DNA from 3 places in the Corynebacterium sp. LK2590 genome. Region 2 is predicted to be linked to each of the others. Evidence: predicted binding sites of a transcription regulator. Region 2 holds the regulator's gene; each other region holds the start of a gene.
The links. The regulator LexA, encoded in region 2, represses DNA repair genes until DNA is damaged. The targets are predictions, from matches to a motif close to CGAACANNTGTTCG.
Positions count from the first base shown of each region.

Region 1: a site for LexA is predicted at 1,926-1,939, ahead of VVR85_RS08275 (DUF222 domain-containing protein). Genes of this name have one in related genera too.
Region 3: a site for LexA is predicted at 2,462-2,475, ahead of VVR85_RS06055 (error-prone DNA polymerase). Genes of this name have one in related genera too.

Region 1 is NZ_JAYWMH010000006.1:33,598-37,873, forward strand. It holds gene VVR85_RS08265 (alpha/beta hydrolase) at 1-313, shown strand, start outside; gene VVR85_RS08270 (M1 family metallopeptidase) at 400-1,794, shown strand; gene VVR85_RS08275 (DUF222 domain-containing protein) at 2,032-3,582, shown strand; gene rfbB (dTDP-glucose 4,6-dehydratase) at 3,903-4,276, shown strand, end outside.
Region 2 is NZ_JAYWMH010000001.1:306,304-310,579, reverse strand. It holds gene hrpA (ATP-dependent RNA helicase HrpA) at 1-144, shown strand, start outside; gene nrdR (transcriptional regulator NrdR) at 168-626, opposite strand; gene VVR85_RS01425 (hypothetical protein) at 746-1,192, opposite strand; gene lexA (transcriptional repressor LexA) at 1,403-2,155, shown strand; gene VVR85_RS01415 (DeoR/GlpR family DNA-binding transcription regulator) at 2,411-3,193, shown strand; gene ptsP (phosphoenolpyruvate--protein phosphotransferase) at 3,278-4,276, opposite strand, start outside.
Region 3 is NZ_JAYWMH010000004.1:1,154-5,429, reverse strand. It holds gene VVR85_RS06055 (error-prone DNA polymerase) at 1-2,440, opposite strand, end outside; gene VVR85_RS06050 (MetQ/NlpA family ABC transporter substrate-binding protein) at 2,684-3,559, shown strand; gene VVR85_RS06045 (methionine ABC transporter ATP-binding protein) at 3,680-4,276, shown strand, end outside.

The sequences.
Region 1 (4,276 bases), on a different contig from region 2:
GAAGCTGCGCGGCACCAAGCTCTACATCTCCTCCGGTTCCGGCCTAGCCGATGAGACCGCCATGCCGAGCTACCTGCAGTCCAAGGGCGCCAGCCAGGCTGAGGCCGCCGTCGGCTCCGCCATCAACCAGGTCGAGGGCGGCGTCATCGAGGCCGGCGTCAACCACTGCACCCACAACCTCAAGGCCAAGCTGGACTCCCAGAAGATCCCGGCTACCTACAACTTCCGCAACGCCGGCGTCCACAACTGGACCGGCTGGCGCGAGGACCTGGAGAAGTCCTGGGCCACCTTCTGGCAGGCCTTCTACAACTAACGCTGCGTTCTAAGCGCGGGCCTTAACGCCGGTTCTCGGACTGGCTCCTGGGGCTTTCTGCAAGGGCGGTAGACTTAGCATCTATCATGATGCTTTCTTCTACCGCCCTTTCTGCTGTTGCTGGTTCTAGTGCCGGGGTTGCCTCTAACGCCACCCGGGACCCGTACACCAAGGTTGACTACAACCTGGGCTTTCGGGTGCGCCACTACCAGCTGGAGCTGGACTACAAGGTCGAGCCCAACCTGCTGTCTGCGCAGGCCACGCTGACCATCGAGGTGGGCGAGGAAGACCTGAACGCCCTGCAGCTCGACTTGGGCCCCGCGATGGCGGTGCGCCGCGTTAGCTGCCCCGGGGGCCCGCGGGTGGCCCGCTTTAAGACCTCGGGCGGCAAGCTGCGGATTTCCTTTGCGGAGCCGGTGGCATCGGGGGCAGAAATCACGCTGGCTATCCACTACGGCGGCAACCCGCGGCCCATCGCCAGCCCCTGGGGTGAAATCGGTTGGGAGGAAACCGAATCCGGTTCCCTAGTCGCCAGCCAGCCCAACGGGGCGCCGAGCTGGTTCCCGTGCGACGACCACCCGAGCCAGAAGGCGACCTTTGACCTCGCCATCACGGCCGACGACCCCTTCACCGTCGTCGCCAACGGCACGCTGGTCGACAAGGCCACGGCGGGGTCGTCGCGGACGGCGTGGCACTACCGCATCGATAAGCCTATGGCGACCTACCTGGCGACGGTGCAGGTGGGCGAGTTCAGCGAGTTCCGCCTGGGCCCCAACACGGTGGCGTACGCGCCCGCGGACCTGCGTGAACAGGTGACCGAGGAATTCGGGCGCCAGCAGGAGATGCTCGATTTCTTGGCCGAGACCTTCGGGCCGTACCCCTTCCCCGACTACCGCGTGGTCGTGACCGAAGACGAACTAGAAATCCCGCTGGAGGCGCAGGGCATTTCCATCTTTGGCTCCAACCACGTGCGCGGCGACCACGCCTTTGAGCGGCTCATCTTCCACGAGCTTTCCCACCAGTGGTTCGGCAACGCGGTGGGCCTCAGCCGCTGGCAGGACATCTGGCTCAACGAGGGTTTCGCCTGCTACTGCGAGTGGCTCTGGGGCGAGCACACCGGCCAGGCCACGGCCCACGATGCCGCCCACTCCCACTACTTGGTCCTCTCCCGCAAGCCCCACGACCTCCTGCTGGGCGACCCCGGCACCCGCGACATGTTCGACGACCGCGTCTACAAGCGCGGCGCCCTGTTCATCCACTCCCTGCGGCGCCTGCTTGGCGATGCCACCTTCTTCCCCCTCGTCCGCTCCTACCTCGCCGATAACCAGCACGGAAACGTGGTTGCGCAGGACTTCTGGGAGGCTCTGACGGGGGCTGTAGAAGACGCAGAAGAGGGCGCTTCCGGTGTTTCTGTTGCGGACGTGGAGGGCCTCTGGAACCAATGGCTGAACGAGCGGGAGTTGCCGCGGTTCCCGGAGTAGTTGGTGCTGGGTTGGCTTGGTTGGCTTGGTTGGCTTGGTTGGCTTGGTTGGCTGGGTTGGCTTGGTTCGCGGCCTAATTTAGTTTCGGCTTAAACTAAGCCAGCTCTGGCGAACAGGGACTTTAGAAAATTCGAACATATTTTCTTTTTTGCTGTTGACACGGGCTTTTTCGTCGGTATACTAGAACACGTAAGCGAACAAAGGTTCTATACGACGGTTCCTTAGGGGGTGACCGCCATGACTGACCAGCACGACGAAATCCTAGCAACGCTCAAAGAAATCTCTGGCTCCATGGAGCGGTTACGCTCCCTGATGAAGAAACCCGAAGACCTGTCCTTTGGACGCCTTCACCGCGGCTTCGAGGCCTTCGAATACGCCTTCAACAACAAGACCGTCATCGATGCCGCCTTCGCCTTCCTCGCCGAGCGCGACGACGCCGGCCGCCAGGTCGGCTCATCCAAGGCCATCGACTACCTCATGGCACGCCTCGGCCTGGATTTTGCCACCGCCCGGGAGCGTCTCGAGACCGGCCGCGATCTGTTCAGCCCTCTCGAGGAGGCCGCGCCCGCCCCGGAACCGACTCCCCTGCCCGACGACGCCCAGGCTGTCAGCGATGAGGAGCGCGCCCGCCAGCAGGCCGCCGACGCGGAAGCGCAGCGCCGCGCACAGGCGGAAAAGGAAGCTGAGGAGCGTCGCCGCAAGCGCCTCCTGGAGGACGGCCAAACCACCAGCGCCAAGGTGCTGGCGATGATTGAGTCGGAGCTCAAGCACCTCAATCAGCACGCCACCCCGGGCCGCAAGCAGCTGCGCGAGCAGGCCCTGGAAAAGGCAAAAGATACCTCGCTGCACACGCTGCGGGACTGGCTGCGCAAGCAGATTAAGAACGCCAACCTGGCCGCCCGCACCCCGGAAGGCACCAAGGACAAGGACGCAGCCTACAAGAAGCGCCGGCTATCCCTGTCCAACCCGGACGCCGACGGCGGCGTGCACGTCCGCGGCTACCTGGACCCCGCCACCGCCGCGCTCGTCAAGAGCGCCCTGGCGAACGCCCGCAACGCGGATAACGCCGCTTTGAAGGAAAGCGGGCTGGACCAGGAAGACAAGCGCAGCTTCCAAGAACGCAACGTGGACCACCTGCGCTATATCTGCCGGCGGTACCTATCCTCCAAGGACCAGTCCACCGGTGGTGCGGCGGGCCTTCTGGTCACCCTCACCATGGACGACCTCGAGAACATGACCGGCGACAGCCGCTTCCCCACCACCGCGGGAATCTCGGTCAGCCCGCTCGACCTTCTCCGGATGGGGCTGGCTGAGCACGACTTCCTCTGCGTCCTCGACCCCCACGGCTTCCCGCTCGAGCTAGCGCGCAATAAGCGCACGGCGAGCCTCTGGCAAAAGATTGCCCTGGCCGCCTCCGAGCTGGTGTGCACCCACCCGGACTGCAACCGGGCCTGGATTGACTGCGACGTCCACCACGTCATCGCCTGGGCTTTGGGAGGAGATACCGATATTTCCAACCTCACGCTCCGGTGCCGGCGCCATCACGTGGATAACAACGACTTCCGGGATGGTGCCAACAACATGGGCCACGCCGACAGGTCCCCCGATACCGGGCGCACCGGCCACCGGGCCGGGCCGGGACAACCGCTGCGGTTCAACGAATCGCCCGCGGCCCAGCAATCGTGCGGCCATAAGGTCCGCCACCGCGGGGCACCAACCGCAGGGGCTAGCCCCGGCGCCGAGGATCCCCCGCCAAAGTCGCACAGCCAGGCTCCTTTGTTTAGTTAAGATGTTGTCCCTGTTCACCCTCCCCTGCCAAGGGCACGCCCGTGTGTCCTGGCGGGGATTCACGCGTGCCTGGGCTCTTGAGGCTCCTCGGGGCTGTTCGGAGCTGCCCGGGGCTGCTGAGGACTGTTCGGGGCAGCTTGGGTCCACTGGGCTGCTCGGGGTGGGAGATGGTCGCCGGGGATCTTGGCGGGGATCTAACGGTAAGTGCTGGCAGCGGGAGTTGCCAGCGGGGGGTTGGCTGCGGGAGTTGGCTGCAGAACTTTGGAGCGGGAGATGGCGGTGGCAGGCTCCGCGGGATCCGCTGAAGTAGGATGGTGACCATTATGTCTACGTTGCTCGTGACCGGCGGGGCCGGCTTCATCGGTTCCAATTTCGTCCGGCTGACCCTAGCGGAAACCGACTACTCGGTGGTCGTCCTCGACAAGCTGACCTACGCGGGGAACCGCGCCAGCATCGCCGATCTGGAGGGGGACCGCTGCTCCTTCGTCCAGGGCGACATCGCGGACGTAGAACTGGTTAACCAGGTCATGCGGGACGTTGACGCCGTGGTCCACTTCGCAGCCGAGTCCCACAACGACAACTCCCTGCGCGACCCGTCGCCGTTCATCCAGACCAACCTGGTGGGCACGTTTACCCTGCTTGAAGCCGCCCGCGCCCGCGGGACCCGCTTCCACCACGTTTCTACCGACGAGGT
Region 2 (4,276 bases):
GCCGGGAGATCTAAGACGAAGGCGGTGCGGGATATCTACTGGATGATCGAGGAGCTCCGAGTCTCCCTGTTCGCCCAACGCCTCGGCACCGCGCACGCGGTGTCCCTGCGACGCATCCAGAAGGCTGTCGACAAGCTGGCCTAGCGCCGCGCTGCCGCGGCCGAAGCCTAGAAGTTGCTCCGGTCGCGGCGCTTCATCAGGCGGATCTCCGACTCGAAATCATCCGCGCTGTCGAAGGATTTATACACGGAGGCGAAGCGCAGGTACGCCACCTCGTCGAGGTCGCGCAGCGGGTCGAGGATGGCCAGGCCGATATCGTTGGCGTTGATCTGGGAGCTGCCGTGGCTGCGCACGGTCTCCTCCACTTCCTGGGCCAGGCGCTTCAAGGCGTCGTCCGAGACATCACGGCCCTGGCAGGCCCGGCGCACGCCGCGGATCAGCTTGTCGCGGCTAAACGGCTCGGACAGGCCGTTGCGCTTGACCACGGACAGCACCGCCTTTTCGACCGTGGTGAAACGGCCCCGGCACGAAGAACACTCGCGCCGGCGGCGGATGGAAGCACCCGCGTCAACGACGCGGGAGTCGATGACGCGTGACTGTTCGTGGTGACAAAATGGGCAATACAACTCGGCTCGCTCCCCGTATCTTTCTAGCTTCCCGGTTTCATCCGCACCAGCGGACCACGCGGATGCCTTACCAGTCTACTGCGCGCGGCGATGGGAAAGCCGAGTGCCCGGACCGCGGCCTAGTTCAGGTGAGCCTGCTGGGTGATGGCACTGTCCACGGCTCCCATCGAGCTGGCGGACTCCGGGCCGTCAACAAGCCCCATGCCCGCCGCCAGCGTGCCCAAGAAGACTGCACATCCGAACACAGCGCCGAGCGCGTAGTTGCCCTTCTGGCGCCCCTGCTCGGAGACCATCCCGCGCGGCTGCCCTGCGAAATCCTCGGCGCTCAGCGCGGGCTGCGAACGACGGTCTGTTCGATTATCTAGCGTGAGCGTTCGAGAATAGCGCGACCCCACGCCAGCCGGGCCGTGCCCCGACCAGGCGGGCGCGCCCTGCCGATCCCCGAAATCTCGGACCGATGGCTCCCACACCGCGGCCGCGGGCACCACGGAAGGGGTGCGGGAACCGGTGCGGTAAGCTGCAAATTCGGTGTTAGCGATACGGCGGTCATCAAATGCGAGAGTCATAGTAATCTTTCCTTTCCTTGGTGCCACCGAGTCTAAATCCGGACCCCGACATGGCACCGACTTTCCTTCGTTCGAATGTTCGAATTAGGTTCTGTGTTCGATTTATAGCAGGGTTCCCAAAATTTGTCTAGCGCACGGGCGAAGATCTCGAACATTTGTACATTTCGTGCTAGAAAGGAAGGTAGGAATTTTCGCGGGCCCGCAGCGCCTGTGTCCCCCACTAACCGACCTGCTAGTCAACTTGGAGAGTTAAAGACCATGGCCCGACCCAGCAAATCCTCACAAAAACCGACACTCGACTCCTTAAGCGCCCGCCAGCGGCGCATCCTCGAGGTCATTCACGACGCCGTACTCCTGCGCGGCTATCCGCCGAGCATCCGCGAGATCGGTGACGCCGCCGGCCTGCAGTCGACCTCCTCGGTGGCCTACCAGCTCAAGCAGCTGGAGGAGAAGGGCTTCCTGCGGCGCGATCCCAACAAGCCGCGCGCCGTCGATGTCCGCCACCTCAACACCGAGAAGGAAGACGCGAAGGCCGAGAAGGCCAGCAAGTCCGCGGATCTCCCGCAGACCCCGCCCGATGCCGGCCAGGTCAGCTACATCCCCGTCGTCGGGCGCATTGCCGCCGGGACCCCCATCACGGCCGAGGAAAACATCGACACCTACTACCCCATGCCGGATGAGGTCGTCGGCGGCGGCGATCTCTACATGCTGCAGGTCGTCGGCGACTCCATGCGGGACGCCGGCATCCTGGACGGGGACTGGGTCATCGTCCGCTCGCAGTCCACGGCGGAGGAAGGCGACTTCGTCGCAGCCCTCCTGGAGGGCGAGGAAGCCACCGTCAAGGAGTTCCACCGCGACTCCACCGGGGTGTGGCTGCTGCCCCACAATGACGCCTATTCCCCTATCAACGGGGAGGAATCGGAAATCATGGGCAAGGTCGTCTCCGTGATGCGCAAGCTCTAATTCCCCGGAACATTCCGCGTTATTCCCCCTTTCTGAGGTAGCGGGGCATGCAAAAGGTCACTCCCGCCTCATGGCCGTAGTTCCGATTTGCCCGATCTACCTCAAGAAATACCCAAGCAACCCAAGAACCGGGTGCTTGGGTTTTTCTGTTTGTGTTTGCCCACGCGGTTTTTCTGGAACAATTTGAGTAGACCCATTTCACCGTGTGCGCGCGCCCATCCGCGCGCGTACCCACGGACCGAGGAGAACTACCCAATGTATGCAGAAGAACGCCGTCGGCAGATTGCGTCCCTCACCGCCGTCGAGGGACGCGTCAATGTCACGGAACTCTCCCATAAATTCGACGTCACCGCCGAGACCATCCGCCGCGACCTGGCCGTCCTGGACCGCGAGGGCGTCGTCCACCGCGTCCACGGCGGTGCGGTGGCCTCGCAGACCTTCCAGACCGCCGAGTTCACCCTGGACACGCGCTCGCGCTCGGCCACCGGGGCGAAATCCGCGATCGCCGAGGCGGCCCTCGAATTCCTCCCCGAGACCCCGGGCAGCATCTTCCTGGACGCCGGCACCACCACGAACGCGCTAAGCGATCTCATCGCAGCGAGTCCCCTGGCCAACCAACTGTCGATCGTGTCGAACAGCCTGCCCATTGCCCTGTCGCTGGCCAATAATGGCATCAAGGACGTACAACTACTGGGCGGTACGGTGCGCGGCATAACCCAGGCCGTGGTCGGCGATACCGCCCTGCGCACCATGGCGCTGCTGCGCGCCGACGTCGCGTTCATCGGCACCAACGCCCTGACCCTGGATCACGGACTGTCCACCGCAGACGCCCAGGAGGCGGCCATCAAGGCCGCGTTCGTGACCAACGCCCGAAAGGTTGTGGTCCTGTGTGACTCTTCCAAGCTGGGCAACGACTACCTGGTCAGCTTCGCCAAGATTTCGGACATCGACGTCGTCATCACGGACTCGGCGGCACCGCAAAGCTTCGTTGACGCGCTGCGCGAGCGCGAGATCACCGTGGTCATCGTCGACGCTTAACCCCCTCCAATACAAACAACCCGGCACAAGCCCCGCGTTAAGGCGGCGGCTCGGCCGGGTTGTTTAGTTGGACTGCCGGGGCCGTTAGCTTTCGACCTCAGGCTGCGCGAGCTCCTCAATGAGTTCGCGGACCTTGTCGCGCGCCTCCGAGGGGCCTTCGCAGGACACGGCTGCGGCGGCGATCTTGCGGCAGTCCTCGAGGCTGAGCTCGGCCAGCTGCGCGCCCACGCCGGCAACGGCGGTCGAGGCGGCCGACAGGGAGTTAACCCCCAGGCCGGTGAGGACGGCGGCGAGCATCGGATCCGCGGCGGCCTCGCCGCAGACACCTACGGGAACGTTGTTGTCGCCGCCGACCACGCAGGTGTGCTGGATAAGGCGCAGCACGGCGGGCTGCCAGGGGTCGGTCAGGTACGCCAGCTGCGGCGACAGGCGGTCCGCGGCCATGGTGTACTGGGTCAGGTCGTTGGTGCCGATGGAGACGAAGTCCAGGTGCGGCATGATGGTATCGGCCATGAGGGCCGCGGCGGGGACCTCGATCATCGCGCCCGGGATAAGGTTGCGTTCCCGGCACAGGCCGGCGAACCAGCGGGCCTCGTTCGCGGTAGCCACCATCGGGGCCATGACCCAGGTCTGCGCGCCTTCCGGGCGCTGTTCGGCGGCTTGGGCGATGGCGTCGAGCTGCCGGGTCAGCAGCGACTCGTTGTCGCGGGCGATGCGCAGGCCGCGCACGCCCAGCGCCGGGTTCTCCTCATCATCGAGGGTGGCGTAGCTAATCGGCTTGTCCGAGCCGGCGTCCAGCGTGCGCACGACGACCTTGCGGTCGCCGAAGGCGTTGAAGACCTTGGAGTAAATCTGTGCCTGCTCGTCGACGCTCGGTTCCTCCGAGGCGTTGAGGAAGGACAGCTCGGTGCGGTACAGGCCCACGCCCTCGGCCTGGGTGCCAGCGGCCAGCCGGGCGGCGTTGCCGTCGGCGACGTTGGCAAGCAGCTGCACGCGGTAGCCGTCGCTGGTTTGGGCCGGACCCTCCCACTGGGCGATCTTGGCGGCCTTGGCCTGGTACTCGGCCACGGCGGCCTGGGAGCT
Region 3 (4,276 bases), on a different contig from region 2:
AGGTCTCCACGCTCGACTCCTTGCCGGAGGCGTTGATGCTGACCGGGCGCACCGGCACGCCGTGGCGGCGGGCGTCCTGGATGAGCGACTGCGGGGAATAAAAGCCCATCGGCTGGGCGCGCAGCAGGCCCACGCAGAACTGCGCCGGGTAGTGGTGCTTGAACCAGGCGGAGAAATACACCAAGGAGGCAAAGGACTGGGAGTGCGACTCCGGGAAGCCGTAGGCGGCAAACGCCACGATCTTGTTCCAGAGCTTGTCCGCCGTCTCCCCGGTGATCCCGTGGGTGGCGGCCAGGCCGGCGAAGAACTGGTCTTTCAGCGCGGCCATCTTCTCCGGCGAGCGCTTCGAGCCCATCGCGCGGCGCAGATCGTCGGCCTGGGCGCCGGTAAAACCGGCGGCATCGACGGCAATCTGCATCAGTTGTTCCTGGAACAGCGGGATCCCCAGCGTCTTGCCCAGGGACTTTTCCAGCACCGGGTGATCGTAGGTGACCTCCTCCAGCCCGTCGCGGCGGCGCAGGTACGGGTGCACGGACCCGCCCTGGATGGGGCCCGGGCGGATGAGGGCGACCTCGACGACCAGGTCGAAGAAGACGCGGGGCTTCAGCCGCGGCAGGGTGGCCAGCTGCGCACGGGACTCGACCTGGAAGACGCCGACGGCATCAGCCCGGCAGAGCATGTCGTAGACGGCCTCCTCCGCCAGATCTAGCTCCCAGAGGTTGACCTCACGGCCGGTCGACTCGGCCACCAGGTCCTGCATGTGGTGCAGGGCCTCCAGCATGCCCAGCCCCAGCAGGTCGAATTTGACCAGGCCGGCGGCCGCGCAGTCGTCCTTGTCCCACTGCAGCACCGAGCGACCCTCCATCCGCGCCCACTCCATGGGCACCACGTCCGCGATAGGCCTATCGCACAGCACCATCCCGCCGGAGTGGATGCCCAGGTGCCGCGGCTGGCCCAGGAATTCCTCGGCGAGTGCGACCACGTCCGCCGGGGGCTCGTCGGTGCCCTTCGACCAGGCGTCCGCGCTGCCCTGCGGGTAGCCCAGGGCGCGGGCGGCGTCCCGGGTCGCACCCTTGCGGCGGTAGGTGTTGACGTTGGCCACCTGCGCGGCCTGCTGGCGCCCGTAGGCGGAGTAGACGTACTGGATGACCTCCTCGCGGCGGCCGGACTCAATATCAACGTCGATATCCGGCGGGCCGTCCCGGTCCGGGGACAAGAAGCGCTCGAAGAGCAGGCCCGCGGAGATGGGCTCCGCGTTCGTGATGCCGAGAGCGAAGCAGACCGCGGAGTTGGCGGCGGAGCCGCGGCCCTGGCACAGGATGTTTTCCCGGCGGCAGAAATCCACCAGGTCCGTGACGATGAGGAAATAGCCGGGAAAGCCCAGCTGCTCCACCACGGCGAGCTCGTGTTCTATCTGTTTTTTCGCGCGCTCGCGGATATCGGCCGGCCGGCTCGCGTAGCGCTTGCGCGCCCGCACGTAAACCAGCGTACGCAGCCAGGTCATCTCCGTGTGCCCGTCCGGCACGTCAAAGTGCGGCAGGTTGGGCACCAAAACGTCCCAGCGGAAGCTGCAGTCGCGCCCCAGCTGGGCCGCGGCGGCCAGCAGATCCTCGCGCCCGGGAAGCAGGCGCGCCATGTCCTCGCCGGAGCGCAGCCAGCTCGCCCCCATCGGGTGCTGGTCCGGGTCCGCCTGCTGCAGGGACTGCCGGTGGGCCAAGGCGTTTTTCGCCGCCGCCAGGCGGGCCTGGGTGCGCCGCGCCGCCGCCGGGCGGGCGCTCGCGATAGCCCGCAGCCCCCAGCCGTCCCGGGCGGCATCCAGCCGGCGGTGGCGGTCCGCGTCCGCCGGCACCATGGTGCTGGCGTATTCAAGCACCACGTTGTCGGCCCCGGCGGCGCCCACCAGCTGCTCCAACCGGTCCACCCAGTCCACGTCGGCGAGGTAGACCACCTCCTCGCCCAGGGCGCGGGCGACCTGCGCCAGCGGCGGGTAGGCGGTCTTGCCCTTCTCCCCAGCCGCCATCTTGGCCTGGGCGATAAGCCGCGACAGGCGCCGGTAGCCCTCCGGGCCGCGCGCCAGCACCGTCAGGACGCCCTCGTCCAGGCTCAGCTCGGCGCCGAAGACCGTGGGCAGGCCCGCGCGGGCGGCGGCTTCGGCGAATTTCATCAGGCCGTAGAACCCGTCCCTGTCCACCAGCGCCAGGGATTCCAGGCCTAGTTCAACTGCGCGTTCGACCAACTCCTCCGGCTCGGAGGCGCCCTGCAGGAAGGAATAGCTCGACACGGCGTGCAGCTCCGCAAACGGCACCGCGGATTTCCCCTTAGCCCGCGGTACGTCCTGCTCAGCGCTGTGGTTTACGGGCACAGGCGTGAGCGCCGGGCGGCCGGAAAGGATCCGCTCCAGCCGCGACCAGCTCAGCGCCCGTCCACCGTTGAATCTCACGCCGCACAGCCTAGCAAGATACGAACTCGTGTTCTAATTACTCGCACCTTACAAACCGAGCAGTCTGTGAATATGCATAAAATCTGCAAGTAAATAGACAAAGCGGTATACAGACTGTTAGGTTATAACCCATCGAGGTTGCGCGCCCCGCAACCCGCTTTATTACGCCTGCCGACGGCGCTCGGGCACTGCCCCGAGACACCGCCCGGCCTTATAAAAGTCACACAGAAAAGGACCATTCTCATGCAGATCCGTCGCGCACTTGCCGCAGCCGCCGCCACCGTCGTGGCAGCGACCGGCCTGGTTGCCTGCTCCTCCGACTCCGAGGGCGGGGAAATTACCAAGGATTCGAAGATCGCCGTCGGCACCACCGACGCCTCCAAGAAGGCCTGGGCGGCATTCGAGACCGCCGCCAAGGACCAGGGCTTCGACCTGGATATCGTCAATTACTCGGATTACACCACCCCGAACCAGGCCCTGGAGCAGGGCGAGCTGGACACCAACAACTTCCAGCACCTGAAGTTCCTGGCCGAGTACAACAAGGGCAACGGCACCGACCTGGTGCCGATCGCCGCCACCGAGATCGTGCCGCTGGCCCTGTTCTGGAAGGACCACAACTCCCTGGACGGCATCGAGGGCGAAAACGTCGCCATCCCGAACGACTCCACCAACCAGGGCCGCGCCATCAACCTGCTGGTCCAGCAGGACCTGGTCACCCTGAAGCAGGACGGGCTTATTACCCCGACCCCGGCCGACATTGACGAGAAGGCCTCCAAGGTCAAGGTCACCCCGGTCGGCGCCGAGCAGACCACCTCCGCCTACAGCGAGGGCACCCCGGCCGTCATCAACAACTCCTTCCTGGAGCGCGCCGGCATCGACCCGACCACCGCGGTGGTCCAGGACGACCCGAACTCCGAGGAGGCCGAGCCCTACATCAACGTCTTCGCCGTGCGCTCGGAGGACGCCGACAACGAGACCCTCAAGGAGCTCGTCAAGATCTGGCACACCCCCGAGGTCCAGGAAGCCGTGCAGGAAGACTCCAAGGGCACCTCCGTTTCCGTGGAGCGCACCCCGGAGGAACTGCAGGACATCCTCAAGCGCCTGGAAGAAGACCTCTAAACTTAACTCCCGGCACCTTCCACCCCGCCGACGCGCCCAGCCCACTGGCTACCGCGTTGCCGGGGTTGTACCACGTTTAATGAACCCGCTACTGCACACGCAACAACCAAGGGGCTTTTAGTGACCGAATCACCCACCACCGGAACCCGCGTCGAGTTCCGCCACGTATCCAAGGTCTTTGAGCATAAAAAGACCACCACCCGGGCGCTCGACGATGTCAGCCTGACCGTGGAGCCCGGCGAAATCATGGGCATCATCGGCTACTCCGGCGCCGGCAAGTCCACCCTGGTGCGCCTCATCAACGGGCTCGACACCCCGACCGAGGGCGAGCTGTTGCTGGACGAGACCAACATCGCCGGCATGTCGGAGAAGAAGCTGCGCTCCCTGCGCCGCTCCATCGGCATGATTTTCCAGCAGTTCAACCTGTTCAACTCCCGCACGGCCGCCGGCAACATCGAATACCCGCTGCAGCTGGCCGGCGTGGCCAAGGCCGAGCGCAAGCGCCGCGTGCAGGAGCTCCTGGAATTCGTCGGCCTGGGCGACAAGGGCTCGAGCTACCCGGAGCAGCTCTCCGGCGGGCAGAAGCAGCGCGTCGGCATCGCCCGCGCGCTGGCCACCAACCCGCGCCTCCTGCTGGCCGACGAGGCCACCTCCGCGCTGGACCCGCAGACCACCCACGAGGTCCTCGAGCTGCTGCGCCAGGTCAACCAGAAATTC